Regions from separate parts of the Clavibacter rahimiani genome, predicted to be linked through region 3. Evidence: predicted binding sites of a transcription regulator. Region 3 holds the regulator's gene; each other region holds the start of a gene.
What was found. The regulator HrcA, encoded in region 3, represses chaperone genes, less so after heat shock. The targets are predictions, from matches to a motif close to TTNGCACTCGNNNNNNNCGAGTGCNAA.
Positions count from the first base shown of each region.

Region 1: the regulator HrcA is predicted to act here: its motif matches at 1,356-1,382, upstream of groL (chaperonin GroEL).
Region 2: the regulator HrcA is predicted to act here: its motif matches at 1,655-1,681, upstream of groES (co-chaperone GroES).
Region 4: the regulator HrcA is predicted to act here: its motif matches at 1,242-1,268, upstream of ACT7CP_RS10985 (Hsp20/alpha crystallin family protein).

Region 1 covers NZ_CP199790.1:2,702,298-2,707,006, forward strand. Annotated here, with positions in the region: gene groL (chaperonin GroEL) at 1-1,311, opposite strand, end outside; gene ACT7CP_RS12785 (cold-shock protein) at 1,500-1,718, opposite strand; gene ACT7CP_RS12790 (LytR C-terminal domain-containing protein) at 1,954-2,526, opposite strand; gene ACT7CP_RS12795 (DUF3263 domain-containing protein) at 2,560-2,889, opposite strand; gene msrB (peptide-methionine (R)-S-oxide reductase MsrB) at 3,126-3,527, shown strand; gene ACT7CP_RS12805 (nitroreductase family protein) at 3,533-4,135, shown strand; tRNA gene ACT7CP_RS12810 (tRNA-Thr) at 4,176-4,248, opposite strand; gene ACT7CP_RS12815 (DsbA family protein) at 4,290-4,709, opposite strand, start outside.
Region 2 covers NZ_CP199790.1:2,808,433-2,813,141, reverse strand. Annotated here, with positions in the region: gene ACT7CP_RS13265 (DUF4190 domain-containing protein) at 1-337, shown strand, start outside; gene ACT7CP_RS13260 (THUMP-like domain-containing protein) at 420-1,622, opposite strand; gene groES (co-chaperone GroES) at 1,767-2,063, shown strand; gene rarD (EamA family transporter RarD) at 2,194-3,147, shown strand; gene ACT7CP_RS13245 (ABC transporter substrate-binding protein) at 3,326-4,612, shown strand.
Region 3 covers NZ_CP199790.1:1,639,567-1,644,275, reverse strand. Annotated here, with positions in the region: gene ACT7CP_RS07825 (PhoH family protein) at 1-523, opposite strand, end outside; gene ACT7CP_RS07820 (histidine triad nucleotide-binding protein) at 510-869, opposite strand; gene ACT7CP_RS07815 (16S rRNA (uracil(1498)-N(3))-methyltransferase) at 898-1,650, opposite strand; gene dnaJ (molecular chaperone DnaJ) at 1,653-2,768, opposite strand; gene hrcA (heat-inducible transcriptional repressor HrcA) at 2,829-3,851, opposite strand; gene ACT7CP_RS07800 (DUF4870 domain-containing protein) at 4,044-4,439, shown strand; gene ACT7CP_RS07795 (VOC family protein) at 4,450-4,709, shown strand, end outside.
Region 4 covers NZ_CP199790.1:2,310,492-2,315,200, reverse strand. Annotated here, with positions in the region: gene ACT7CP_RS10990 (GNAT family N-acetyltransferase) at 1-635, shown strand, start outside; gene ACT7CP_RS10985 (Hsp20/alpha crystallin family protein) at 726-1,184, opposite strand; gene ACT7CP_RS10980 (hypothetical protein) at 1,307-1,657, opposite strand; gene ACT7CP_RS10975 (SDR family oxidoreductase) at 1,811-2,503, shown strand; gene ACT7CP_RS10970 (epoxide hydrolase family protein) at 2,520-3,689, opposite strand; gene ACT7CP_RS10965 (MarR family winged helix-turn-helix transcriptional regulator) at 3,783-4,388, shown strand; gene ACT7CP_RS10960 (NmrA family NAD(P)-binding protein) at 4,385-4,709, shown strand, end outside.

The sequences.
Region 1 (4,709 bases), 1.1 Mb from region 3:
GCCGGTGGCCTCGTCGCCCTCGAGCTGGAGCTTCTCGAAGGCGAGCTTGCCGGCCTGGATGAGGGCGACGCCGCCACCGGCGACGATGCCCTCCTCGACGGCGGCCTTCGCGTTGCGGACGGCGTCCTCGATGCGGTGCTTGCGCTCCTTGAGCTCGACCTCGGTCGCCGCGCCGGCCTTGATGACCGCCACGCCGCCCGCGAGCTTCGCGAGGCGCTCCTGGAGCTTCTCGCGGTCGTAGTCGCTGTCGGTGTTGGAGATCTCGTTGCGGATCTGCTGCACGCGGGCCGCGATCTCGGTGGCGTCGCCGCCGCCGTCGACGATCGTGGTCTCGTCCTTGGTGATGACGACCTTGCGGGCCGTGCCGAGCAGGTCGAGGGTGACGTTCTCGAGCTTGAGGCCGACCTCCTCGGCGATGACCTGGCCACCCGAGAGGATGGCGATGTCCTGCAGCTGCGCCTTGCGGCGGTCGCCGAAGCCGGGGGCCTTGACGGCGACCGACTTGAAGATGCCGCGGATCTTGTTCACGACGAGCGTGGCCAGGGCCTCGCCGTCGACGTCCTCCGCGATGATGAGGAGCTGCTTGCCCGACTGGATGACCTTGTCGACGATCGGCAGCAGGTCCTTGATGTTCGAGATCTTCGAGTTGACGATCAGGATGTACGCGTCCTCGAACACGGCCTCCTGGCGCTCGGGGTCGGTGACGAAGTACTGCGACAGGTAGCCCTTGTCGAAGCGCATGCCCTCGGTGAGCTCGAGCTCGGTGCCGAAGGTGTTCGACTCCTCGACGGTGACGACGCCCTCCTTGCCGACCTTGTCGATGGCCTCGGCGATGATCGCGCCGATGGTGGCGTCGCCGGCGGAGATGGACGCGGTGGCGGCGATCTCCTCCTTGGTCTCGATCTCCTTCGCGGCGAGCTTCAGCTCCTCCGTGACGGCGGCGACGGCCTTCTCGATGCCGCGCTTGAGGCTGATGGGGTCGGCGCCCGCGGCGACGTTGCGGAGGCCCTCGCGGACCAGGGCCTGCGCGAGGACGGTCGCGGTGGTCGTGCCGTCACCGGCGACGTCGTCGGTCTTCTTGGCGACCTCCTTGACGAGCTCCGCGCCGATCTTCTCGAACGGGTCGTCGAGCTCGATCTCCTTGGCGATGGAGACGCCGTCGTTCGTGATGGTGGGGGCGCCCCACTTCTTCTCCAGGACGACGTTGCGGCCACGCGGGCCGAGGGTCACGCGGACCGCGTCGGCCAGGATGTTCAGGCCGCGCTCGAGGCCGCGGCGGGCTTCTTCGTCAAAAGCGATGATCTTAGCCATGTGTATCTCTCGTCCCTCCCGGACGTCAGGAAAAAGGCAGTCGTCTAGCACTCCCCGTGAGGGAGTGCCAGGGACGATTCTGGCACTCGCCCTACGGGAGTGCAAGCGAGCCGCTCACAGGCCGGGCGGCCCGGGGAACGCGACGACGCCGTCGCCCTCGTGGGCGACGGCGTCGTGGCGGTGCCCCTCTAGGCGGGGGTGACGTTCTCGGCCTGCAGGCCCTTGGAGCCCTGCCCGATCTGGAAGGCGACGCGCTGCCCCTCCTCCAGGACCTTGTAGCCGGACATCTCGATCGCCGAGTAGTGGACGAAGACGTCCTGCTGGGCCGGTCCGCCCTCGACGGCGTCGACGGTGATGAACCCGAACCCCTTCTCCCCGTTGAACCACTTCACGGTGCCGTTGGCCATGTGCTTCTCCATGTGCGACTGCGCGGTGTCGAGGGCGCGGTGCCGCCACCCCCGGGTCGTCCGCGGAGCCCTGCATCGACCCCGCGCCACGCCCTCGGGACTCACCGCATGCAGCGCCTGGTGCGCGACGGGCGTGCGACCAGGCAGCACCATAGCCAGGGCCCGTGATCCGCGGTCCGGTTCCTCCACGGAGGCGCGTCGCGTGGTCTGCGGTGCGCCGCGGGTGCGCCGCCGGTCAGCCGCGGGACGCGTAGTCCGAGCCGAGCACGGCCGTCAGCCGCGGCGCCGACGCGGACGGGGTGCCCTCCGCGGGCCGGAACTGGTCCGACTGCTGCACGTCGCCCACCCCCAGCGCCTGGACCAGTCCTCGCGCGGCGCCCTCGTCCGCGGCGTCGTAGTAGTAGACGGTCGTCGCGGTGATGTCGGACGTGCTGGCGTTGGCGCGCGACCCGACCTTCCAGCCCCCGGACTCGAGCGTCGCGGCGGCCCGCGCGGAGAGGCCCGAGGTCCGCGTGCCGTTGAGGACGGTCACGACCATGCCGGGGACCGCGGTGGGCGCCGCGGTCGGCACCTCCGTGGGGGCCGCCGCCTCGGATGCGCTGTCGCTCGGGATGATGTCGGTGAAGGAGACGCGGTCGTCGATGACGAAGAGGCCGACGACGCCCAGCCCGACGAGGACGCCCGTCGCGAGCGCAGCCCAGGCGAAGGCGCGGAACCGGTGGTGACGCGGACGGGGTGCGCGGTGTGCGCCCACGCGGCTCAGGTCACCGGGGACGTCGTCGAAGCGATCGGGAGCGTGGGAGGGCATGGCGGTCTCGTGTCTCCTCGGTGGGGCGCGGGGTCAGCGCGCGGACGGACGGTGCGGGAGACCGGCGGGCAGGGCGCGGGCCGCACGGGCGGCGGCGCGCGTCTCGCGGAGGCGCAGGAGGCGCCCCACGAGGAGGGGGTTGTAGGCGAGCGCCTGACGCGTCTCGAGGAGGGCGCCCAGCAGCTGGTAGTAGCGCGTGGCGGAGATGCCGAAGGTCTGGCGGATCGCCTCCTCCTTCGCACCGGCGTGACGCGTCCAGTCCCGCTCGAAGTCGAGCACCGCGCGTGCCCGGTCGTCGAGCTCGACGGCGGGACGCTGCTCGGCCACCGGGGCGGTCGCGGGGCGGGTCTCGCGCTGGTCCACGGCGTGCTCCTTCCCCGACATCCCCCACATACTAGGTGCGCCTCCCTGGGCGCCCCGCTCACGCGCTCGGGGTGTCCCCGGCCGCTCCGGACGGGCTCCGCGACGGGGCCGCCGACACCGCACGCCCGGCCGGGAGTTCCCCGGATGGAGGAATCCCCGGGCCGTCGCGGCGGTTCCCCCTGGAGGCGCGCTGGGACGCCGCCCCTAGGATCGACCAGCGAGAAAGGACCCGCACCATGGCCTACGAGATCGAGAAGACCGACGACCAGTGGCGTCAGGAGCTCTCCCCCGAGGAGTACGCGGTGCTGCGCCAGCAGGCCACCGAGCGCCCCTGGACCGGCGAGCTGCTGGACGAGGAGCGCACCGGCGTCTACGGCTGCAAGGCCTGCGGCGCCGAGCTCTTCACGAGCGACACCAAGTTCGACTCCCACTGCGGATGGCCGAGCTTCTACGCGCCCAAGGAGAGCGACGCGGTCAAGCTGTACACGGACACGAGCCTCGGCATGAAGCGCGTCGAGGTCGTCTGCGCCCGCTGCGGATCCCACCTCGGGCACGTCTTCGACGACGCGCCGCAGACCCCCACCGGCGACCGGTTCTGCATGAACTCGGTCTCCATGTCGTTCCGCACCGCGGAGTGACCGACGTGCCGCGGCATCGGGCGGGCGGCGACGCCGACCCGTCCGCGCCCGGCACACCCGGATGGGCCGGCCCGGTGCTCACGGCGCTGCGCGACCGACGGTCGCGCTCGTCCGTCGGCGAGGCCGCGCCGACGCACGAGGCCCTCGTCCCGCTCGTGGAGGCCGCCTCGCGGCTGGCCGACCACGGCGGGCTGCGGCCGTGGCGGATCATCGAGATCCGCGGCGCGGCCCGCGACCGCCTCGGCGCCGCGATGGACGAGGCCGCGGGCGACCCCGGATCCGGCAAGCACCGCAAGAAGACCCACCGGGCGAGCCTGCTCGTCGCCGTCGTCGCCTGCGTGGCGCCGAGCCGCAAGGTGCCGGGGTGGGAGCAGGAGGCCGTCGCCGCCGGTGTCGCGCACGCGCTCACGCTGCTGCTCGAGGAGCAGGGGTGGGGCGTCTTCTGGCGCACCGGATCGCTCACGCGCAGCGACGCCGTGCGGCGCATGCACGACCTGCGCGAGGGCGAGGAGCTCCTCGGCTGGCTGTACGTCGGGGCCGCGGAGCCGGACGACAAGGGCCCCCGCTCGACCGTCGAGGGCGAGCGCATGATCACGGTCCTCGACTGATCCCGCGCCGCGCGCCCCACGGGGGCGGCTCCCGTCTCGGAGCCGGCCACGGGACTCGAACCCGTAACCGCCGCATTACAAGTGCGGTGCGCTACCAATTGCGCCAGGCCGGCCGACGTCCCTCGCGGGCCGTCGATCCATCATAGGAGCCGCGCTACGGGGCGGTGGTCGGCGTCTCGGTGGGCGTCGGCGCCTCGGTCGGCGCGGGCGTCGCGTCCTGGCCCGCGGCCTGGAGGACGAACGCGGCGAACGCCTTGGCGTCGTCGGGCTGGCCCGTGTACTGGCGGTCGCCCACGACGATCACGGGCGCGCCCACGACCTTCTCCACGTTCGAGTCGGGGATGTCGCCGTCGAGCACCCGGTCGGTCGCGCCGTTCACCCACGACTGGAAGCGCTGGTCGGACACGCACTTCGCCACGTCGGGCGAACCGGCTCCCGCCTTCTCGGCCAGCTCGACGATGCGGTCGTCGCTGAGGCCCGTGCTCTGCTCGGCCGGCTGCTCCGCGAACAGCGCCGAGTTGAAGGCCCAGAAGTCGTCGGGCGAGGAGTCGGCGACGCAGGCGGCGGCGTTGGC
Region 2 (4,709 bases), 1.2 Mb from region 3:
CCCGGCGGCGCCCGCTGCCGGATCCGGCTCGCCCTACGCGGCGCCGTACCAGCCCGGCCAGGGCGGTGCCCCGGCCTCCAAGGGCCTCAGCATCACGTCCATGGTGCTCGGCATCGTGTCCGTGGTCACGATCCTCTTCTGGTTCCTCTCGGCGCCCCTGGGCATCGCGGCCATCGTCACGGGCATCCTCGGCAAGAAGCGCAACCCCGACGCGAAGGGCTTCTGGCTGACCGGCATCATCACCGGCATCGTCGGCCTCGTGCTCGCCGTCGGCCTCGCGATCCTCGGCTTCATCGCCCTGGCCGCGCTGCAGGAGCAGGGCTACACCGCTCCGTAGCACGCACCACCCGCACGCCACGACGCGGCCGTCCCCTCGGGGCGGCCGCGTCGTCGTGTCCCGGCCCGTCGGCGGAGCGGCCTCAGCCCGCGTCGACCCCGTGCCGGTCCGCGAGGATCGCGACCCGCCGGCCGCCCACGCGCGTCGCGATGAGCGTCGCCGACGCGTCGCCCTTCAGCTGCAGCCGCGTGCGCAGCCGCGCCGGGTCGACGTCGACCCCGCGCTTCTTGATCTCGAGCGTCCCTATCCCGCGCGCCCGCAGCTCGCGCTTCAGCCGCTGCTCGTCGAGCGGCAGCACCTCGCGCACGCGGAACCCGCGCGCGAAGGGCGTCGCCTGCTCTCGGTCGGACGTGATCCACGCGATGCCCGCGCCGACCATGTGCCCGTCGAGCGACCGGGCCACGTCGCCGATGAGCCGCGCGCGGATCACCGCGCCGTCCGGCTCGTACAGGTGCGCGCCGAGCTCGCCGAGCTCCGCGTCCTCGCTGTCGGCGGCCGAGGTGAGCTCCGCCTGCGACCCGCCCGCGATCACGAGCGCCGCCCGCCGCACGCCGTCGCGCCGCGTCGGCCCGAACCACAGGCCCATCTCCACCGCCTGCCCGTCGACGGAGACCCACTGCGCCTCGGCCTCCTCGGGGATGAGGTCGCGGTCGAGCCCCGGCCCGAGCTTGATCCCGGCGGCCCGCCCCGCCGCGAGCGCGAACGCGGCGGAGAGGGTGGGGGAGTAGGCGTCCGGATCCGAGATGCGCCGGGTGGAGGAGTGCCCGTCCGTGCGGCGCGCCGGGTCGAGGTACACGCCGTCGACGCGGCCGGCGTCGAACGCCTCGGCCGTGCCCTGCTCGACCTCGGCCTCGGGGAACGGCGCGAGGTTCCAGCCGGCGACCGCCGCCGTCACCTCGTCGCGCTCGACCGCCGTGACGCGGATCCCGATGGCCGCCATCGCCATCGCGTCCCCGCCGATCCCGCAGCCGAGGTCGGCGACGTGCGCGACGCCGGCCTGCTGGAACCGGCCCGCGTGCTGCGCCGCGACGGCCAGCCGGGTCGCCTGCTCGAGCCCCGCCTCGGTGAAGAGCATGCGCTCGGCGAAGTCGCCGAACTTGACGCGAGCCCGGGCCCGCAGGCGGGCCTGCGTGAGCACGGCGCTGACGCGGGCGGGCGAGTGCCCCTCGGCCCGCAGCGCGCTGACGATCCGGACCATGTCGTCACCCGGCCGGGGCTCGGGGAGGGAGTCGAGCAGGCGGAGCCCCTCGAGCGAGAGCACCTCGCGGAGGTCGGTCTGATCCATCCGCCCACCGTACCGGGGCCGCTCCCCACGGATTGGCACTCGCGTTGCACGAGTGCAAGCCCAGCCCGTAGAATCTCACCTGGCACTCTCCCCCGGGGATTGCCAATCAGTCTTGTCCCGTATGTGAGAAGGAAGAGGTCAACCGTGTCGGTCTCCATCAAGCCGCTCGAGGATCGCATCGTCATCCAGCAGGTCGAAGCCGAGCAGACCACCGCGTCTGGTCTGGTCATCCCCGACACCGCCAAGGAGAAGCCCCAGGAGGGCGAGGTCGTGGCCGTGGGCCCCGGTCGCATCGACGACAACGGCAACCGCGTCCCGCTCGACGTCGCCGTGGGCGACAAGGTCATCTACTCCAAGTACGGCGGAACCGAGGTCAAGTACGACGGCCAGGACCTCCTCGTCCTCTCCGCGCGCGACGTGCTCGCCGTCATCGAGCGCTGACGCTCCGCACACCGCGACACCGCACCACAGCACCACCCGGGAGCCCGGCCGACACGTTCGGCCGGGCTCTCGCGCGTCACGGGGTCGCCGCGTGGCCGGGCCGCGGTCGCCCCGGCGCTAGCCTCGTCGAGTGACGCGCCCCGCCTCGGAGTCCTCGACCCGCACCGGCCTCCTCGCTGCCGTCGGCGCCTACGGGCTGTGGGGCGTCCTCCCCGTCTACTTCCTGCTGCTCGCGCCCGCGGGGGCCCTCGAGATCGTCGCCTGGCGGATCCTCTTCTCGCTCGTGGTCTGCGCCCTCGTCATCACGGCTGCCCGGCGCTGGTCGCACGTGCTCGCGATCGTGCGGCGGCCGAGGCTCCTGTTCGGCCTCGCCCTGGCGGGCCACCTGATCCTCGTGAACTGGACCGTCTACGTCTACGGCACGCTCTCCGGCCACGTCGTCGAGACCGCGCTCGGCTACTTCATCAACCCGATCGTCACGGTGCTGCTCGGCGTGATCCTCCTGCGCGAGCGCCTGCGCCCCCTGCAGTGGAGCGCGGTGGCGCTGTCCGCGATCGCGGTGGCCGTCATCGCGATCGGCTACGGCCAGCTGCCGTGGGTCTCGCTCGCGCTCGCCGGGTCCTTCGGCCTGTACGGCCTCGTGAAGAAGCGCGTGAGCGGCGGGGCGGACGCGCTGTCCGGCCTCGCGATCGAGACCGCGTGGCTGGTGCCCGCGTCCACGACCATGCTCGTGATCACCGGCGCGGGCGCGGGGCTCACCCTCGGTCAGGTCTCGCTCGGGCACACGCTCCTGCTCGTCAGCACGGGGGTCGTGACCGCGGGGCCGCTCCTCCTCTTCGGCTTCGCGGCCGGGCGCCTGCCGCTGTCCGTGATCGGCCTCACCCAGTACCTGGCCCCGCTGCTGCAGTTCGCGTTCGGGGTGTTCGTGATGCACGAGGCGATGCCGCCCGAGCGCTGGGCCGGCTTCGCGATCGTCTGGGCGGCGCTCGTGCTGCTCACGGTCGACATGCTCCGCGCGTCCCGCCGCACCATCCCGGTCGCCGAGCGCGCACAGAGGGAAACGCCGGTCGCCGAGGGCATCTGATTCGGATCCCGTCGCGCATTCGCCGGATGGTAACGATCAGGTCGCGTTACACGCTGGAAATGCCGATGCATTGTGTCCGTCTCATCCGCACCCTAGGGTCGCACCAGGCGAGGCGCGCATTCGCGTGCCTCATGCACCACATTCCCGAGCATCACCACACACATCCATAAGGAGCACCATGAGCGCATTCGGCAGGGCTTCGGCCTCCCGCTCACGATCCGCCCGCACCGCCCTCAGCGCCGTCACCGTCGCGGTGGCCGGCGCCCTCGTCCTTGCCGGCTGCTCCAGCAGCAGCGGCGGGAGCGACGGGGGCGCGACGGCCGATGGCGGCCTCGAGCTGAAGATCGGCACGATCCTCCCCCAGACCGGCTCGCTGGCCGTCCTCGGCCCGCCCGAGTTCGCCGGCGTCCACCTCGCCGAGCAGGAGATCAACGACGCGAAGGCCGGCATCACGGTCAGCGTCACCGACAAGGACTCGGGCGACACCACCACCGACATCGCGAGCCAGTCGGCCACGTCGCTCATCGCGGACGGCAACAGCGCCATCCTCGGTGCCGCGTCCTCCGGCGTCTCGAAGACCTTCATCGACCAGGTCACGCAGGCCGGCGTCGTGCAGCTGTCGCCGGCGAACACGTCGCCCGACTTCACGACCTACGAGGACGACGGCTACTACTGGCGGACCGCCCCCTCGGACGTGCTCCAGGGCCGCATCCTCGGCAACAAGATCCTCCAGGACGGCAAGACCAACGTCTCGATCCTCTACATGAACGACGCGTACGGCACCGGCCTCCGCGAGAACATCAAGAAGACGCTCGAGGAGGGTGGCGCCACCATCGCCGCCGAGTCGGTGTTCGAGCCGTCCGCGACGGACTTCAACAGCGCCATCACGTCGGTGCTCGCCCCGAACCCCGACGCGCTCGTGGTCATCTCGTTCGACGAGATCAAGACGATCGCCGACCAGCTCGCGTCCAAGGGCTTCGACTTCAACAACTTCTACGGCACGGACGGCAACTACGGCGTCATCAAGGAGACCGACACCAACGTCGACATCGCGGGCGCGCAGTTCACGAACCCCGGCGTCGAGGCCAAGGAGGACTTCCAGGGTCGTCTGCAGGACATGGTCAAGGCCGATGGCGAACCCGAGCTGACCGTCTTCAGCTACGCCGCCGAGTCCTACGACGGCACGACGCTCCTCGCGCTCGCCGCCCTCCAGGGCGGTGCGACCGACGGCGCGACGCTGAAGGAGAACCTCCAGTCCGTCTCCGAGGGCGGCACCAAGTGCGAGTCCTTCGCCGATTGCGCGAAGCTCATCGCCGACGGGGAGGACGTCGACTACGACGGCATCTCCGGCCCCATCACGTGGGATGAGAACGGCGACCCGACCGAGGCGTACGTCTCCGTCTACAAGTACACCGAGGGCAACGTCCAGACCTTCTCCGAGCAGGTCTACGGCAAGCTCGACTAGCACCGCACCACGCACGGCTGAGGGCCCGGTCCGCATGGACCGGGCCCTTCGGCGTGCCCGGAGGACCCGGGGCCGGGCGGGCGACGCAGGGGGCCGC
Region 3 (4,709 bases):
GCGTGAGGATGATCCGCTCGACCTCCTTGCGCTGCAGCGCCTGGACGGCCTTGGCCATCGCGAGGTAGGTCTTGCCCGTGCCGGCGGGGCCGATGCCGAACACGATCGTGTTCTCGTCGATCGCCTGCACGTACTCCTTCTGACCCTGCGTCTTCGGGCGGACGGTGCGGCCGCGCGACTGCACGATGGCCTCGCTCAGCACGTCGGACAGGGTCCGCGCGTCGTCCTCGCCGAGCCGCCTGGCGCTCGTCTCGATCTCCTGGGGCTCCACGTGCTGTCCGTCCTCCACCATCGTCACGACCTCGTCGATGAGCCGGCGCGCCGCGGCGACGCCCGCCCGTGTGCCGACGAGCGTGATCTCGTTGCCGCGGACCCGGACGTCGACGTCCGGGTGCTCGCGCTCGATCTGCCGGAGCAGCCGGTCCTGGGGTCCGAGCAGGCGGACCATGAGCACGCCGTCGACGGTCGCGGTCTGCTCCACGCGATCCGCGTCGGCGCCGCCCCGGGGGTCAGAGCCCGACATGGTCCTCCGAGCCGCCGAAGCCGGCGAGCACGTGCGCGTGCACGTGGAAGACCGTCTGCCCGGCGTCCTCGCCCGTGTTGAACACGAGGCGGAACTGGCCGCCCGCGCGCTCGGCGCCGACGCGCGAGGCGACCTCGACGACCTCCGCGAGGAGCCCGGGGTCACCCGCGGCGAGCTCGACGACGTCGCGGTACGTCGGCGTCTTGGGCACCACGAGCACGTGCACGGGCGCCTTCGGCGCGATGTCCTCGAACGCGATGACGCGGTCGGTCTCCGCGACGATCTCGGCCGGGATCTCGCGGGCGACGATGCGCTCGAAGACGGTGGGCTCTCGGGTCTCGCTCATGCGCCCAGCCTACGCGCGCCCCGCGGGGTCACCAGCGCCCGAGGGCGGCGTTGACGAGCGCCAGCGCGGCGGGCCCGGCGGTGGAGGTGCGGAGGATCCCCGACCCGAGCGCGACGGGGACGCCGCCGGCCGCGCGGAGCGACTCGACCTCCGCCGGGCTGATGCCGCCCTCGGGTCCGACGACGAGGAGCACGTCGGTCGCCGGCCCGCCGGCCGGGGCGGACAGGTCGAGGCGGGACAGGCGCGCCTCGGCCGTGGGGTCGAGCACGAGGACGCGGCTGGTGGCGGCGAGGCGCACGAGGTCCTTCGTGCTCGCGAGCTCCTCGACCTCGGGCACGCGCGGCCGGATGGACTGCTTCACGGCCTCGCGCACAATCGCGCGCCAGCGCTCCCGGCCCTTGGCGACCTTCGCGCCCTCCCAGCGGGAGACGGAGCGCTGCGCCTGCCACGGGATCACGGCGTCCACGCCCAGCTCGGTGGCGGCCTGCACGGCCAGCTCATCGCGGTCGCCCTTGGCGAGGGCCTGCACGAGGACCACGCGCGGGGACGGCGCCGGGTGCGCCTCCACCGATCCGACGCGGAGCTCCAGGCGCTGGGCGGCCGCCGACGTCACGGTGCATGACGCGACGGTGCCGCGCCCGTCGCCGACGAGGAGCGCCTCCCCCGCGCGCACGCGGCTCACGATCACCGCGTGCCGCGCCTCCTGCCCGGTGAGCACGATGACGCGGTCGACCGCGAGGTCGCTCGCGCCCATGTCGTCGGCGAGGTAGAAGTGCGCCACAGTCAGACGTTGAGGAAGCGGTCGCGGAGCTTCTGGAAGAGGCCCTGCTGGAAGTGCGCCAGGTGCGGTGCCGGCGCCTTGTTGCGCTTCGCGAACTGCTGGATGAGGTCGCGCTCCTTGTGGTCGAGCTTCTGCGGCGTGACCACCTGGATCCCGATTTTGAGGTCGCCGCGCCCGGAGCCGCGGAGCTTCGTGACGCCGCGGCCGCGGACCGTGATGATCTCCGCGCTCTGGATGCCCGGGCGGAGCTCGAGGTCCACCGCGCCGTCGAGCGCCTCGATGTGCGCGTCGCTGCCGAGGATCGCGTCGACCATGCTCACCTCGACGGTCGCGAGGAGGTCGTCGCCGTTGCGGCTGAAGACGTCGTGGTGCGCGACCTTGATCTCGAGGTACAGGTCGCCGTTCGGGCCGCCCGCGGGACCGACCTCGCCGGAGCCGGGCATCTGGAGGCGGAGGCCCGTGTCGACGCCGGCCGGGATGTCGACCGGGACGGTGCGGCGCGCGCGGACGCGGCCCTGGCCGGCGCACGTGGGGCACGGGTTCGGGATGACCGTGCCGTACCCGCGGCAGGTGCCGCAGGGGCTCGACGTCATGACGTTGCCGAGGAGCGAGCGCACCTGGCGCTGGATGCTGCCGGAGCCGTGGCAGATGTCGCACGTGACGGCGCTCGTGCCGGGCTGCGCGCAGGATCCGTGACAGGTGTCGCACACGACGGCCGTGTCGATCTCGAGGTCGCGGTGCACGCCGAAGATGACCTCGTCGAGCTCGACCTCGACGCGGAGCAGCGCGTCCTGGCCGCGCTCCTGGCGCGACCGCGGGCCGCGCCCGCCCCCGCCGCCCTGCTGGCCGCCGAAGAACGTCTCGAAGATGTCGCCGAACCCGCCGAAGCCCTGGCCGCCCCCGCCGAACCCGGCCTGCGGGCCGAGGTCGTACTGCTGGCGCTGCTGCGGGTCGGACAGCACGTCGTAGGCGTGCGTCACGAGCTTGAACCGCTCGGCCGCGTCGGGGGCGTCGTTGACGTCCGGGTGGAGCTGGCGCGCCTGCTTGCGGTACGCCTTCTTGATCTCCTCTGGCGTCGCCTCGCGGCTCACGCCCAGTACTTCGTAGTGGTCAGCCACGTCGGGCCCTTCGGTGGTGATGGTCGTGGGGATCAGGGGCGGTGCGCCGGCGTGGAGCCGTCACCGCTCCTCGAGCAGGCGCGAGAGGTAGCGCGCGACCGCGCGCACCGACGCCATGTTGGTGGAGTAGTCCATGCGGGTCGGCCCCAGCACGCCGAGGCGCGCGAGCACGCCGCCGGACGAGCTGTAGCCGCTGGTGAGCACGCTCGTCTCGCCGAGGCCGAACGGCGCGTTCTCCCGGCCGATGCTCACGGAGACGCCGTGCTGGTCGGCCTCCATCTCGCCGAGCAGGCGCAGGAGCACCACCTGCTCCTCGATGGCCTCGAGGACGGGCGAGATGCTGCCCGGGAAGTCGCGCTCGGTGCGGGCGAGGTTCGCGGATCCGGCCAGCAGCAGCCGCTCCTGCCGGTTCGCGAGCACCTGCTCGACGAGCGTGCCCGCGAGCGCGGACGCGGCGGCGCGCTGCTGCGGCTCGACCTCGTCCGAGAGCGTCTCGAGGCGGGTCGCCGCCTCCGCGAGGCCGAGCCCGCCGACCGCCTGGTTGATGCGCGCGCGCATCCCGGCCAGGAAGGCGTCGTCCGGGTCGCCCGCGAGCTCGACGACGCGCTGCTCGACGCGGCCCGTGTCGGTGATGAGCACCGTGAGCACGCGCGTCGTCGACAGCGCCACGAGCTCGACGTGCTTCACATGGCTGGTGGCGAGCGACGGGTACTGCACGAGCGCGACCTGGTTGGTGAGCTGCGCGAGGAGGCGCACGGTGCGCGCGAGCACGTCGTCGAGGTCGACCGACTCGCCGAGGAACACGTGGATCGCCTGGCGCTGCGCCGGGGTGAGCGGCCGCACGTCGGCGAGCTGGTCGACGAACAGCCGGTAGCCCTTGTCCGTCGGCACGCGGCCGGAGGACGTGTGGGGCGCGGCGATGAGCTCCTCCTCCTCGAGGAGGGCCATGTCGTTGCGGATGGTGGCGGCCGAGACGCCGAAGGCGTGCCGCTCCACGATGGACTTGGAGCCCACGGGCTCGCGTGAGGACACGTAGTCCTGCACGATCACCCGGAGGACGTCGAGCCCGCGTTCCGAGACCATGGCGGCTCCCTCCTGGCACTCGTCGGTTCTGACTGCCAATCGTACCGCGGCGCGGAGCCTCCTCGGCATTGCCGGTCGCGCGTCGGCACCGGTACCGTGGTGAGGCCAGGCGCCGCCCGGCGCCACCCCGATCCGAAGCGGCCCGCCGACACGAACGCCGGCCGGCGCCGCGCACCGAGAGGCCCCACCGGAATGTCCGCACCCGACCCCCACCCCTACGGCGCCCCCGCACCGCTCACGCCGAGCGAGGACCGCCTGTGGGCGTCGCTCACGCACTTCCTCGCGATCCTCATCGTGCCGACGTTCATCGTGTGGCTCGTGTTCCGCGAGCGCGGCCGCTTCACGGACCAGGAGGGCAAGGAGGCGACGAACTGGACCATCAACGTGACCGGCGCGCTCGTCATCCTCAACGTGCTGCAGGCGATCTTCGTGGTCATCCCGATCCTCGGGATCCTCATCAGCCTCCTGCTCGGCCTCGTCATCTTCGCGGTGGTCGTGGTCAACATCGTCTTCGCGATCATCGGCGGCACGCGCGTCCAGAGCGGCCGCCCCTACCGCTACCCGCTCAACATCCGGTGGATCAAGTAGGCGGTCGCCGGTGAGCGCGCGGATCCGGCACGTCGCCATCGACTGCCGGGACCCGCACGCCCTCTCGCTCTTCTGGGCCGGCGTGACCGGGTTCGAGGAGGATCCGGACGAGCCGAACCGCCCCGGCGACGACGCCGCGTGGCTGGGTGACGCCGTCTCCGGGCTGGGCATCATCCTGCAGCGCGCGGACACGCCGAAGACGGGGAAGAACCGGGTGCACCTCGACCTCGCCCCCGACGACCGCACGCGCGACGAGGAGGTCGAGCGCGT
Region 4 (4,709 bases), 670 kb from region 3:
GCCTCCTGCACGTCGACGCGGCCGGTGCCCCCGTGATCGGGGCGCTCATCGACGCGTCGGGGATCGGTGCCGCGGCCTGGCTCCGCCGCTGGCTCGACGCCTACCTCGTGCCGCTCGCGCACGCGCTCCTCGCGCACGACCTCGCGTTCATGCCCCACGGCGAGAACGTGATCCTCGTGCTGCGCGACCACGTCGTCGTCCGCGTGCTGATGAAGGACATCGCCGAGGAGGTGGCCCTGTTCGACCCGGAGCGGGACCTGCCGGAGGACGTGCGGCGGATCCGGATGGACGTCCCCGAGGACGAGCGCGCCCTCACGGTCTTCACCGACGTGATGGACGGCTTCCTCCGCTTCGCCGCCGCGCTCCTCGAGGACCGCGACGACCTCGGACCCGACGGCCTGTGGCGCGTGGCCGCCGAGGCGCTCGCCGACCACGAGCGCGCGCACCCGGAGCTCGCGGAGCGCGCCGCCCGGTTCGACCTCTTCGCGCCGTCGTTCGCGCGCTCGTGCCTCAACCGGCTGCAGCTCCGGGACAACCGGCGGATGGTCGACCTCGCCGACCCCGTGCTCCAGATCCACGGCTCGCTCGTGAACCCGCTCGCGATCCACGCGGGGCTCCGGCCGCGCATCGGCTGACCCGGCGCCCCCGGACATGCGAGGAGCCGCCGCCCGCGGTGCGGACGACGGCTCCTCGTCGTGGGCGGCGCCGAAGGGGCACCGGGCGGATCAGCTCGCGGCGGACGCGCCCTGCTCCACCGTCAGCGTGCGCGCGTCCTGGCCCTGGGGCTCCTCGGACGTGACCGCGATCTTGCGCGGCTTCGCCCGCTCGCTCACCGGGATGGTGACGCTGAGCACGCCGTTGGCGTAGTGCGCCGAGATGCGCTCGGTGTCGATGCCCTGGCCGAGCGTGAGCTGGCGCAGGAACGTGCCGGCCACGCGCTCGCGGGTGAGCCAGCGGACCCCGGGGTCGCCGGCGAGCGTGCGCTCCGCGCGGATGGTCAGCAGCTGGCCGTCCACGTCGATGTCGACCGAGCCCGGGTCGATGCCCGGGAGGTCGGCGGCCAGCACGTAGGTGTCGCCCTCGCGGTGCAGGTCGATGGGCATCGGACGGTTGGCCTGGCGGGTCTCGGCCAGGGCGCCCATGGCGCGGTCCAGCTCGCGGAACGGATCGAAGGTCATGTTCATGCTCGACTCCTCTGATGATCTGTGGGGTTGAGCCCCCTCGGCTCAACTGCGTCGAGATTAGCACTCGGGGCATGCGAGTGCCAAGCCGTTCGCCCAGGGCGAATGGCGCTCTGACCACCGGTTCAGGCGCGTCGGCGGAGGTCGCGCTCCATGCGCCCGATGAGGGTCCAGACCGCGCGTGAGAGGTCCGGATGCTCCAGCGCGATCCCGCGCAGCAGCCGGTACTCGAAGCGCGCGACGACGCCCGGCGCGGTCGACGGATGGCGCACGCGCGCGAGCTCCTCCGCCACGCCGTCCGCCTCGAGCGCGTCCTGCCGGAGGGTCGCCACCACGTGCTCGTCCACGGTGGGCAGCTCCGGGATGACCTCCCACGGGTCGTCGCCGTTCCGGCAGCGGTGCTCGATCACGGCGTCCAGCTCGTCGCGGGCCTCCTGGCGCAGCACCTCGAGGCTGGCGGGGAAGCGGGCGTGCACGGGCGGATCCTCTCGGTGCGGGTCGGGGCGGGGACCCGGCCTCGCGACCGGGTCCCCTTCACGCTACGTCATGCCCCGGACGGCCCCGGACCGCACCGGGCGGGGAGGCCGGACGCCGTGGGTAGCCTGGAGGCCCGGCCACCAGGAGGACCCATGACCGACACCGCCCGCCCCGTCGCCCTCGTCACCGGGGCCACCCGCGGCATCGGCCGGGCGATCGCCGAGGACCTCGGCCGCACCCACCGCGTCATCGTCCACGGGCGCGACCGGGACGCGGTCGACGCGCTCGCCGCCTCCCTCCCCGACGCCGTCGGCTGGGCCGCCGACCTCGCCGCGGGCGGGCTGGAGGGATCCGTCCCCGCGCTCGACCGGCTCGATGTGCTCGTGCACTCGGCCGGCGTGATCGGCGGCGACGCCGTCGACCGCACGCCCGTCGAGGAGTGGCGCCGGGTGTTCGAGGTCAATGTCTTCGCGGTCGCCGAGGTCACGCGGATCCTCCTGCCCGCGCTCCGGGCGGCCCGCGGGCAGGTCGTGCTCGTCAACTCCGGATCCGGCTTCACGGCGAATCCCACGGGCGGCGTCTACGCGGGATCCAAGTTCGCCCTCCGCGCCCTCGGCGACGCCCTCCGCGAGGAGGAGCGCCCGCACGGCGTGCGCGTCTCGAGCGTGCACCCGGGCCGCGTCGCCACCGACATGCAGCGCGAGCTCCGCGCCAAGGAGGGCGGCGAGTACGACGAGGCGCGCTACCTCGAGCCCGCGTCCGTCGCGCGCGCCGTGCGCCTCGTGGTCGACCAGACCCGCGACGGCACCCTCGAGTCGGTGTCGCTGCGGCCGTTCGGGGGCTGACCCGCCGGGTCGCGGATCAGCGCCCGCGGAACGTCGTCCGGATGTCGTCGACGAGGAGCCCCGGCTGCTCGAGCAGCGCGAAGTGCCCGCCGCGCGCGACCTCGCTGAACAGCACGAGGTCCGTGTACCGGCGCTCCGCCCAGCGGCGCGATCGGCGCACGTACTCGCCCGGCATGACGCTGAGCCCCGTCGGGATGGTGATCGGCGCGTCGATCGTGCCCGGCGTCGCCCAGCCGACCTGCGCCGACTCCCAGTAGAAGCGCGCCGCGGAGGCCGCCGTGCCGGGCAGCCAGTACAGCATCACGTCGTCGATCATCTCGTCGAGCGCGAAGAGCGCCTCGGCGTCGCCGTGCTCGTCGTGGGATCCGCCGACGTCCTGGAACATGGCGTAGATCCACGCGGCGAGCCCCGCGGGGGAGTCCTGCAGCGCGTACCCGACGGTCTGCGGCCGGGTCGACATCATCTGCGAGTAGCCGGACAGCTGCTGCCAGTAGTGCCCGGTCTCCGCCATCATCCGCCGCTCCTCGTCGGTGGCCTCGCGCATCTCGTCGTCCGTGGGCATGAAGGGCGCCATGTTGAGGTGGATCGCCCGGAGCCCGATGCCCTCCGCGGCCTCGAGGGCCGCGAGCTCGGACGTGACCGACGCTCCGAGGTCGCCGCCCTGCGCGTACCAGGCGTCGTAGCCGAGGCGGCGCATGAGCTCGGCCCAGGCGCGGGCCGTGCGCCGCGCGCCCCAGCCCGTGCCCGTCGGCTTCCCCGAGAAGCCGAAGCCGGGGAGGCTCGGGATCACGACGTGGAAGGCGTCCTCCGCGGAGCCGCCGTGCGCCACCGGGTCGGTGAGCGGGCCGATCGCGTGGCGGAACTCGAGGACCGAGCCCGGCCAGCCGTGCGTCAGCAGCAGCGGACGGGCGCCGGGCTCGGGGGAGCGCACGTGCAGGAAGTGGATCCGCAGGCCGTCCACCTCCGTCGTGTGCTGGCCCCAGCCGTTGAGCAGCGCCTCGGTGCGGCGCCAGTCGTAGCCGTCGGCCCAGCGCTCGACGAAGCGCCGCATGCGCGCGAGCTGCGGGCCCTGGGAGGTGTCGCCGACGGTCTCGGGATCGGGCCAGCGGGTGGCGAGGAGGCGGCGGCGGAGGTCGTCGAGGTCGGCCTCGGGGACGTCGAGGCGGAAGGGGGTGATGGCGGACATGCGCGGCTCCGATGGGGGTCGTGGCGCGCGGCGGATGCCTGCGCTCGGAGATCATCTTCACACAAGACGATCTGAACCGGATACGATCTCGGCATGACCTCCCCCGCCGCCTCCGCCCCCCGGGCCGACGACCGCGCCGCCGACGACGCCACGGGCATCGACTGGGGATCGGGCGGCATCGAGACGCAGTTCGGCTGGTCCATCCAGGCCGTCTACCAGGGCTTCGCGCGCACCGCGCAGACCGCCGTGGCGGACGTGCCGGGCGGGCCGCGCGGGTACCAGGTGCTCGTCGCGATCACCACGGAGGAGCCCACCTCGCAGCTCGCCCTCGCGCAGCGCCTCGGGATCGACAAGACGCAGATGACCTACGTGATCGACGCGCTCGCCGACGGCGGCCTCGTCGAGCGGCAGCCGCACCCGCGGGACCGCCGGATCCGCCAGGTCCTGCCCACCGACGCCGGACGCGCCCTGCTCGAGACCGCCCGCGTGGCGCTCCGCGACGTCGAGGACGCCCTCATGCGCGACCTCGACCCCGACGAGCGCACCGCGCTCCGGCGCCTCCTCGCGCGCGTCGCCCTCGGCGCCGGCGACGCCGCCGCCTGCCTCCCCGACGGGCAGCCGATGGAGCAGCCCGTCGCCGCCCCCCACCGCTCGCGCCGACCGGCGCGCCGCACCACCCGAGACGGAGACCCCTCGTGAGCACCCCCAGCCCCACCACCCCCGCATCCGGATCCCCGTCCGGTCCCGTCGTCGTCGCCGGCGCCACCGGCGACCTCGGCCGCCGCATCGTCCGGGAGCTCCTCGCCGCGGGCGCCCGCGTGCGCGTCCTCACCCGCCCCGGCAGCACCGCCACGGCGGAGGCGTGGGGCGAGGATCCCCGCGTCGAGGTCGTCGAGGCCGCGTACACGGACCGGGCCGCGCTCATCCGCGCGGTCGCCGGCGCCCGGGTCGTCGTCTCCGCCGTGAGCGGCGCCCGCTCCGTGATCGTCGGGGCCCAGCGCGCGCTCCTCGCCGCGACCG